2 regions of the Dickeya chrysanthemi NCPPB 402 genome follow, and region 2 is predicted to be linked to the other one. Evidence: predicted binding sites of a transcription regulator. Region 2 holds the regulator's gene; the other holds the start of a gene.
The links. Region 2 encodes LexA, which represses DNA repair genes until DNA is damaged. Its sites were predicted from a motif close to TNCTGTATGTACATACAGNA; they were not measured.
Positions count from the first base shown of each region.

Region 1: uvrA (excinuclease ABC subunit UvrA) is a predicted target of LexA. The motif match lies at 2,590-2,609, and genes of this name have one in related genera.

Region 1 covers NZ_CM001974.1:751,649-756,148, reverse strand. The annotation lists gene uvrA (excinuclease ABC subunit UvrA) at 1-2,503, opposite strand, end outside; gene DCH402_RS03410 (single-stranded DNA-binding protein) at 2,737-3,300, shown strand; gene DCH402_RS21020 (hypothetical protein) at 3,407-3,607, shown strand; gene DCH402_RS03405 (flavin reductase family protein) at 3,924-4,500, opposite strand, start outside.
Region 2 covers NZ_CM001974.1:3,999,183-4,003,682, reverse strand. The annotation lists gene plsB (glycerol-3-phosphate 1-O-acyltransferase PlsB) at 1-1,092, opposite strand, end outside; gene DCH402_RS17655 (diacylglycerol kinase) at 1,222-1,587, shown strand; gene lexA (transcriptional repressor LexA) at 1,697-2,308, shown strand; gene zur (zinc uptake transcriptional repressor Zur) at 2,557-3,066, opposite strand; gene DCH402_RS17640 (pirin family protein) at 3,246-3,953, opposite strand; gene DCH402_RS17635 (LysR family transcriptional regulator) at 4,063-4,500, shown strand, end outside.

The sequences.
Region 1 (4,500 bases), 1.4 Mb from region 2:
CTTCGCCGCCGGACAACGTGGTGGCGGACTGCCCCAGCCGGATGTAGGACAAACCGACATCGATCAGCGTTTGCAGCTTACGCGCCAGCGCCGGAATGGCATCAAAGAATTCACGGGCGTCTTCAATGGTCATCTCCAGCACTTCGTGGATGCTCTTGCCCTTGTATTTAATCTCCAGCGTCTCGCGGTTATAGCGTTTGCCTTTGCATTGGTCACAAGGCACGTAAATATCCGGCAGGAAGTGCATTTCCACCTTGATCACACCGTCACCCTGGCAGGCTTCGCAGCGCCCGCCGCGCACGTTAAAGCTGAAACGTCCGGGGTTATAACCGCGGCTGCGCGCTTCCGGCACGCCGGCGAACAACTCGCGGATCGGCGTAAACACGCCGGTGTAGGTAGCCGGGTTGGAGCGCGGGGTACGGCCGATCGGGCTTTGATCGATGTCGATCACCTTATCGAATTGCTCCAGCCCCTGAATGTCACGGTACGGCGCCGGTTCGTTCAGTTCGCCGCCGTTGAGCTGGCGCTGGGCGATTGGGAACAGCGTATCGTTGATCAGCGTCGACTTGCCGGAGCCGGACACCCCGGTAATGCAGGTGAACAACCCGACCGGCAGCGTCAGGGTGACGTCTTTCAGGTTGTTGCCGCGCGCGCCAATCAGCTTAAGCACTTTAGCCGGGTCCGCCGGTACACGCTGCGCCGGGATCTCGATTTTGCGCGCCCCACTCAGGAACTGGCCGGTCAGCGATTCCGGCACCGCCATGATCTGCGTTGCCGTCCCTTCGGCAATCACCTGCCCGCCGTGCACGCCTGCGCCGGGGCCGATATCGATGATATGGTCGGCGGCGCGGATGGCGTCTTCATCGTGCTCCACCACAATCACGGTGTTGCCGAGATTACGCAGGTGGATCAAGGTCTCCAGCAGGCGTTCGTTGTCGCGCTGGTGCAAACCAATAGACGGCTCGTCCAGCACGTACATCACGCCGACCAGGCCCGCGCCGATCTGGCTGGCCAGACGAATACGCTGCGCCTCGCCGCCGGACAAGGTTTCCGCCGAGCGCGACAGCGACAGGTAATTCAACCCGACGTTGACCAGAAAACGCAGACGATCGCCGATTTCCTTCAGCACTTTTTCGGCGATTTTCGCCCGTTGGCCGCTCAGCTTGATGTTATGGAAAAACTCCATCGCATGGCCGATGCTCATATCGGCAATCTGCGGTAGCGTGGTCTGTTCTACATAGACGTGGCGCGCCTCTTCACGCAGGCGGGTACCGTTACAACTGGCGCACGACCGGTTGCTGATGAATTTCGCCAGTTCTTCACGTACGGCTGTCGATTCGGTTTCTTTGTAGCGGCGCTCCATATTGTTGAGCACCCCCTCGAACGGATGACGGCGCACCGAGGTATCACCACGATCGTTGATGTACTTAAACTCGATATTTTCTTTGCCGGAGCCGTACAGAATCACTTTTTGAAGCGCCGGGCTGAGGCTATCGAACGGCGCTTCGACATCAAACTCGTAATGCTCCGCCAGCGAACGCAGCATCTGGAAATAGTAGAAATTACGGCGATCCCAACCGCGGATCGCGCCGCCGGCCAGCGACAGCTCGCCGTTTTGCACCACGCGCGCCGGGTCGAAAAACTGCTGCACGCCCAGCCCGTCGCAGGTCGGGCAGGCACCCGCCGGGTTGTTGAACGAAAACAGCCTCGGCTCCAGCTCATGCATGCTGTAACCGCACACCGGGCAGGCGAAATTGGCGGAGAACAGCAGTTCCGGCGCGTTCGGGTCATCCATATCCGCCACCACGGCGGTGCCGCCGGACAGCTCCAGCGAGGTTTCAAACGATTCCGCCAGACGCTGCGCCAAATCGTTGCGCACTTTAAAGCGATCGACCACCACTTCGATGGTGTGCTTTTTCTGCAACTCCAGTTTCGGCGGGTCCGACAGGTCGCACACTTCACCGTCGATACGGGCACGGATGTAGCCCTGCGTCGCCAGGTTTTCCAGCGTTTTGGTGTGTTCGCCCTTGCGTTCTTTCACGATCGGCGCCAGCAGCATCAGCCGTTTGCCTTCCGGCTGCGACAAGACGTTATCCACCATCTGGCTGACGGTCTGGGCATCCAGCGGAATATCGTGATCCGGGCAGCGCGGCTCGCCGACGCGGGCGAACAGCAGGCGCAGGTAGTCGTGGATTTCCGTGATGGTGCCGACGGTGGAACGTGGGTTGTGCGAGGTGGATTTTTGCTCGATGGAAATGGCGGGTGACAACCCTTCGATATGGTCCACATCCGGCTTTTCCATCAACGACAGGAACTGGCGAGCGTAGGCCGACAACGACTCCACATAACGACGCTGCCCTTCGGCATACAGCGTGTCGAACGCCAGCGAGGATTTGCCAGAACCGGATAACCCCGTCACGACGATCAGTTTGTCGCGTGGAATAATCAGGTTGATATTCTTCAGGTTATGGGTACGGGCACCACGAATTTCGATCTTATCCATGCACACTTTTCCCGCAATAGACGCTGTTTTTTATCCTTTATCTAAAAAAGGAAGCCAGTAGAAACGGCCGATTATGGCACAAACAAAACTGAATGGATATCCAGTACCTGACAGCAATTTCTGCAACAGTGGAAAAAAGAATGCGGTTCGCCTCGCGGGTATTATCTGGCTCAATGGCGTGATATAGTTTTTCGTTTAAAATTTAAATATGTGATTGTTCAGGAGACACCAACATGGCCAGCAGAGGCGTTAATAAAGTGATTCTTATCGGGAATCTGGGTCAGGACCCGGAAGTCCGTTACATGCCGAACGGCGGCGCGGTCGCTAACCTGACTCTGGCCACGTCGGACAGCTGGCGCGACAAACAGACCGGCGAGCAGAAAGAGCGCACCGAGTGGCACCGTGTCGCACTGTACGGCAAGCTGGCTGAGATCGCCGGCGAATACCTGCGCAAAGGCTCCCAGGTGTATATCGAAGGCCAATTGCGTACCCGCAAATGGCAGGATCAGGGCGGTCAGGACCGCTACACCACTGAAGTCGTGGTTGATATCTCCGGCAGCATGCAAATGCTGGGCGGCCGCGCTGGCGGCGGCGCTGGCGCTCCGGCCGGTGGCAACATGGGCGGCAATACGGGTGGTGGTAACGCGCCACAAGGTGGTTGGGGTCAGCCGCAACAGCCGCAGCAAGCCAACCAGTTCAGCGGCGGCGGCGGTCAGTCCCAGTCCCGTCCGCAGCAAAGCGCGCCGATGCCGAGCAACGAACCGCCGATGGATTTTGACGACGACATTCCGTTCTGATAACCATCATCAATACCGGGGCCGACACAGGTTCCGGTATGGATGAACAGGTTCAAGGATGAACCCAGTTAGCACATGAATCAGGAAAAGGATGAGGATACTGCTTATGTCACGTTCATTTGAATTACAGAGAATTTCCGAAGCTCATCGTCAGGCAATGTTGCAATCTGTTGAGCAGTCATCAAACCGTGTTGGTGCAGCAGGTATGGCAGCAGCAACCGTCAGAACACTCTCCCCATCAGATCTGAATTCACTGATTAATCAAGCAATGAATCAGGTGCTACGCTCCAGTGAATGTGAGCGATAAAAGTAAAATTAGCTTACTGACAGAAAAACTTTCAGGTTAACAAGGGACGTTATTTTAGATCGATGGAAAACGATAATTCGTTGGTTATAACTAATGAAAAATCATGGGTTTTTCAATTACTGGTAAAAAATCCAGAAGACAGTATTGGCCTGATAGCCTACTCGTTCTATAAACTTGAAAAAAACCAATTCGCTGAAAAACTGCGCGCTAATGGTCAATCCCTTTACCGCCAATAGAAAACAGTAAACCACAATAAATAGAGCCATATTAATTATGGGCCGAACGCCCTGCTCTTGCAGGGCATTGGTTTATATGGTCACGATTCTTTCGCATCCATCGCATCACCAATAGCGTAATAATGCCCGCCCGCCACATGATGCAGGCTGCGCCATTTTGGGTCAGCCGTTTCAAAATGCCAGTGACCCTCACTGAATACGCGTGAATCGGCCCAGGCACCGATAACTTCTCCGATAAACAGATCGTAGGTTTGCTGGTTGTGCGGCTCAGGGATCAGTTTGCACAGCAGCCAGGCGGCGCAACCGGCCACCAGCGGCACATCCAACTCGTGAGTGCGAAACAGCTCCACCTGACAGCGCGCCAGCTTGTCCGGAGTATCCCGCAGGCTGATACTGCCGAGCTGATTGGTCAATTCCAGTTGTGCCGTCGTCGGCACCTGAATGGCAAAATAGCCGCTGTTTTCCAGCAGTTCACGCGTTTTAGTCGCTTTATCCAACACCACGGTCAGCTTAGGCGGTGCAAAATCCAGCCCACAGCACCAGGCTGCCGCCATCACATCTTCTACCCCATCATGGCAGGCCGACACCAACACCGTCGGCCCGTGGTTAACCAGCCGATAGGCTTTTGCCAGCTCAACCGGTGACATCGTGCTATTC
Region 2 (4,500 bases):
GGAATAGAGTTTATTGCCTTTGAACGTGCGTCGGATGAAAAAGGCGCCGAGGCGACGGAAAATCGGGCCGGCCGGCCAGAAGTTAAGGTTAATGCCGGCAGCGATATGCGGCGGCACCAAGCCTTGATGGTACAGCACGTATGAAAGCAGCAAATAGTCCATATGGCTGCGGTGGCAGGGAACATAGACGATTTCATGCCCGTCCTGCGCCAACTGGCGTACCCGTTCGGCATTATGCACGTTGATGCCCTGGTACAGGCGGTTCCAGGTCCAGCTCAGGACGCGATCGGATAACCTGACGGCTTCATAGGAGAAGTCTGCGGCAATCTCTTCCAGCAGGGCGATGGCATTTTGCTGGGCCTTATCATGGGAGATCTTCTTAACCCGCGCTTCGTCATCGATCGCTTTAGCGATGGCCCGTGAAGACAACAGCTTATTGAATAGCTCATGACGAACCGGCAAACGCGGGCCGATGGTTGCCAGCCGCAAACGGGAGAAGTGCATCCGCGCTACGCGCGCCAGTTTGTGAGCGATGGTTTTATCGGTGCCGTGCTCCGTCGCCATATAACGCAGCGAGACAGGCACCGAGAAACGTACGAAGCTGTCGCGGCCCAGCCATAACACTGCAAAAAATTTCTCAATACCGTTTAGCAGACGCAGGTGCGGCGTCCCCTGATTTTGTCCTTCGCGGCCGGGAGAGCGGCCAAACATGACGGAGACCGGCACCATCTGTATGTCGAGTTCCGGATTATTGCGATGCAGATCCAAATAATCGTGGAACAGTCTTATCGACTGCTGCTTGGGCACGTAGTAACGGAATAAACGCGGGCCATCATTGATAAAAACGTGGCTCGGCAAGGTTTTTCCGTCGATGTGCAGCGGCTGCAACGGATCGGGCAGACCAAACTCCAGACATTTTGTGCGCAGAGTCAGCAGGTCCGCCTTGGAGTTGTAAGGCAATACATAGAAAATCGGCCGCGTCGGATCCAGGCGTTGTTCATTAACGGGATCCTGTGGGATAACCTTACTTTTTACCAGTAATTTTAGTGGGAAATTCAGTAGTTTATAGTAAATTCTACGCCAACCTGACATAACAACCAGAAGCCTCTTGTTAGCAATGCGCGCCAAGGATACCAGAAACCCGACAGGATATCTGTGGTGATGAAACCATGGCTGCGCGTTAAAATCGTGGCCAATCAAAAATTAAAAGGCGGAGTAAGCATGAACAAAACAACCGGAATAACCCGCATTATCAAAGCAGCGGGTTATTCGCTGCAAGGATTGAAGCAGGCGTGGCGGCATGAAGCGGCATTTCGCCAGGAATCATTGCTCACGGTTGTCGCCGTTATTATTGCCTGCTGGCTTCCGGTTTCAATGGTGGAACGGTTGCTGTTAATCGGTTCTGTGGTGCTGATCGTGCTGTTTGAACTGGTGAATAGCGCCATCGAAGCGGTGGTGGATCGCGTCGGTATGGACTACCACGAGCTGTCGGGCCGGGCAAAAGATATTGGCTCGGCGGCAGTATTCGTCGCCTGCCTGTTGGCGGCGACGGTGTGGGGGGGAATACTGTGGAGTCATTTTGCGTGATGTTTTGCAGAATCGTAGAAAAATCCTCGCAATAGCCATATCACGGTTCCCATCGGCACTTTCCCTGTATATACTCACAGCGAAACTGTATAAACAAACAGGGGGCGGAATGAAAGCGCTAACAACCAGACAACAGCAGGTTTATGATCTGATTCGCGATCATATTTCACAAACCGGTATGCCGCCCACCCGGGCTGAAATTGCCAGTCAGCTTGGCTTTCGCTCGCCGAACGCCGCCGAAGAACATCTCAAGGCGCTGGCCCGTAAAGGCGTGATTGAAATTGTCACGGGCGCTTCCCGTGGTATCCGTCTATTGATGGAAGAAGAAGACCAGGGGCTGCCGCTCATCGGTCGCGTTGCCGCCGGCGAGCCGTTGTTGGCGCAGCAACATATTGAATGTCACTATCAGGTTGACCCGGCGATGTTCAAGCCGAGTGCGGATTTTCTGTTGCGGGTTAGCGGGATGTCGATGAAAGACATCGGTATTCTGGACGGCGATCTGCTGGCGGTGCATAAGACGCAGGATGTGCGTAACGGCCAGGTGGTGGTGGCGCGTATAGAAGATGAAGTGACGGTTAAACGGCTGAAGAAACAGGGTAATGTGGTACAACTGCTGGCGGAAAATAAAGATTTTGCGCCGATAGTGGTCGATTTACGCGAACAGAGTTTCTCCATCGAAGGGTTGGCGGTTGGCGTAATCCGCAACAGCGACTGGAGCTGACGCTTTGTTCCCGCCCTTGGTTGTCGCTGCTGTACATCGTCTACACCGGTGTTCACTCTGTCTGGATGGCACCTTAATCTCCCGGTTTTATCAGTAACTGGGCTGATGGTACCGAAAGGGTATTGATACAACGGAAGACGATGTGTCCAGGAGCGGAGGTATTCAGGGAGATAATGCATTCAGGATGAATAGTGTGAAGCAACGCTTCACACTCAGCGTTTTTTATATGTGTTCCGTTTTTCTTCGGTTCAGCGCTTTTTCACAATGATGCTGTGATCGTGATTACAACTATCCCGATGTTCGCAGGATTCCACTTTTTGGCATTCGCCGCATAAGCCGTGAGCTTCCACCACGCTGTGGCGCAGGGCAAAGCCCGCTTGTTTGGCCAGTTGATGCAGTGTTTCTTCCACACCTTCCGTCTGACGTTCCGTTACCTGCCCACAGCGATCGCAGATAAATAACGCCGACGTATGACTGTGCTCTTCAAAATGGTGGCACAGTACATAACTGTTGGTGGATTCCACCTTGTGGATAAAGCCTTGTTCCAGCAGAAAATCCAATGCGCGATACACCGTAGGCGGCTTGGCCTGAGGCTCGGAAACGCGGAGCAGGTCCAGCAGGTCATACGCGCTGATCGCACCGGGTTGCTGGGCCATCAAACGCAACACTTCCTGACGTTGGGGCGTCAGACGCACATTGCGTTGTTGGCAAAGCTGTTCAGCCTGGGCAACAAGTTTGTCCGGATTGGTTGAATCCATTGCAGTAACCCTGAAGCGAGTGTGAAATTATGTCGGCATATTATCATGACTGGATAAAAACACCGAGATAGCTGCCTCAAGGTTGCGCTGGCGCCCTGTTTCGTCATAAAACCCAGTACCATAGGGTAGTTTTCTGACGCATGGTCACCTTGCTGCATTCCGACGGGGTTTACCGCGAGCTAAACCACCAGATCGATCAGCAATACCCGTGCGGCGGTTTCCGCCTGGACAATAAGGCTGTTTTCCTGCTGAACGAAAGCGCCGTCGCCACAGTGCAATACACTCGGTATCGCCGCGGTATTCCCATTAATACGCAGCGAACCGTAAATCGATTGCAGGTAAGCACGGTTGCCATTCAGCGTCAGGTTCTGTTGTTCGCCTGCTGCCAGATTCAAATGATGGATCCAGACCTGTTGACGCAGATGGAGGGCATTGGCCGATTCATCCGGCGATGCCAGTAACTGATAAGGGCGCTCGTCTTCCAGCCTCAGCCGCTGCGTGCACTGGTTTTCCCGCGTAGGGCAGGCGTCCAGCCACAACTGTAGCCGGGTTAGTGGCGTATCATCGCTGATATTGTGTTCGCTGTAGCTGATATTGGGTTGAGTGGCGAGCAGAAGCGCTTCACCGGCTTTGACGCGGGTATGATTGCCGTTGCTGTCGCGGTATTCAGCGTGACCTTGCAGCACCACGTTCAGAATATCGACGCGGGGATAGGTCCTTGGCTGAAAAGAGGCACCTGGAGCCAGTACTTCCTGATTGAGGACCCGCAGCGAGGCAAAACCCAGGAGATCAGGATCAAAGTAATGACCGAAAGAAAATGTGTAGCGTGCCTGCAACCAGCCATAGTCAGCCTGGCCGCATTGTTCTGCTGCTCTGCTAATGATCATGGTATTCGACCCTGATAATTATTGATAAAGCGATAGTAATTGTCTGGACGATGGATTGTTAGCCAGTTAATCTGGTCGGTACGTTCAAAAATCCTGAATGAGTGAAAAAATGGCAAAAGAACGGGCATTAACCCTGGAAGCTTTAAGAGTCATGGACGCTATCGATCGCCGGGGTAGTTTTGCCGCTGCTGCTGATGAACTGGGACGAGTGCCTTCCGCTCTGAGTTATACCATGCAGAAACTGGAGGATGAGCTGGATGTCGTGCTGTTTGATCGTTCCGGCCATCGCACCAAATTCACCAATGTTGGGCGAATGCTGCTTGAGCGGGGGCGCATTCTGCTGGAAGCAGCCGACAAGTTGACTACGGATGCCGAAGCGCTGGCGCGAGGATGGGAAACCCACCTGACCATCGTGGTGGAGGCGTTGGTGCCTATGGAGCCGTTGTTCGCTCTGATAGATAAACTGTCGCTGAAAGCCAATACCCAGGTGTCATTACTGACTGAGGTGCTGGCAGGCGCATGGGAGCGGCTTGAACAAGGTCGTGCG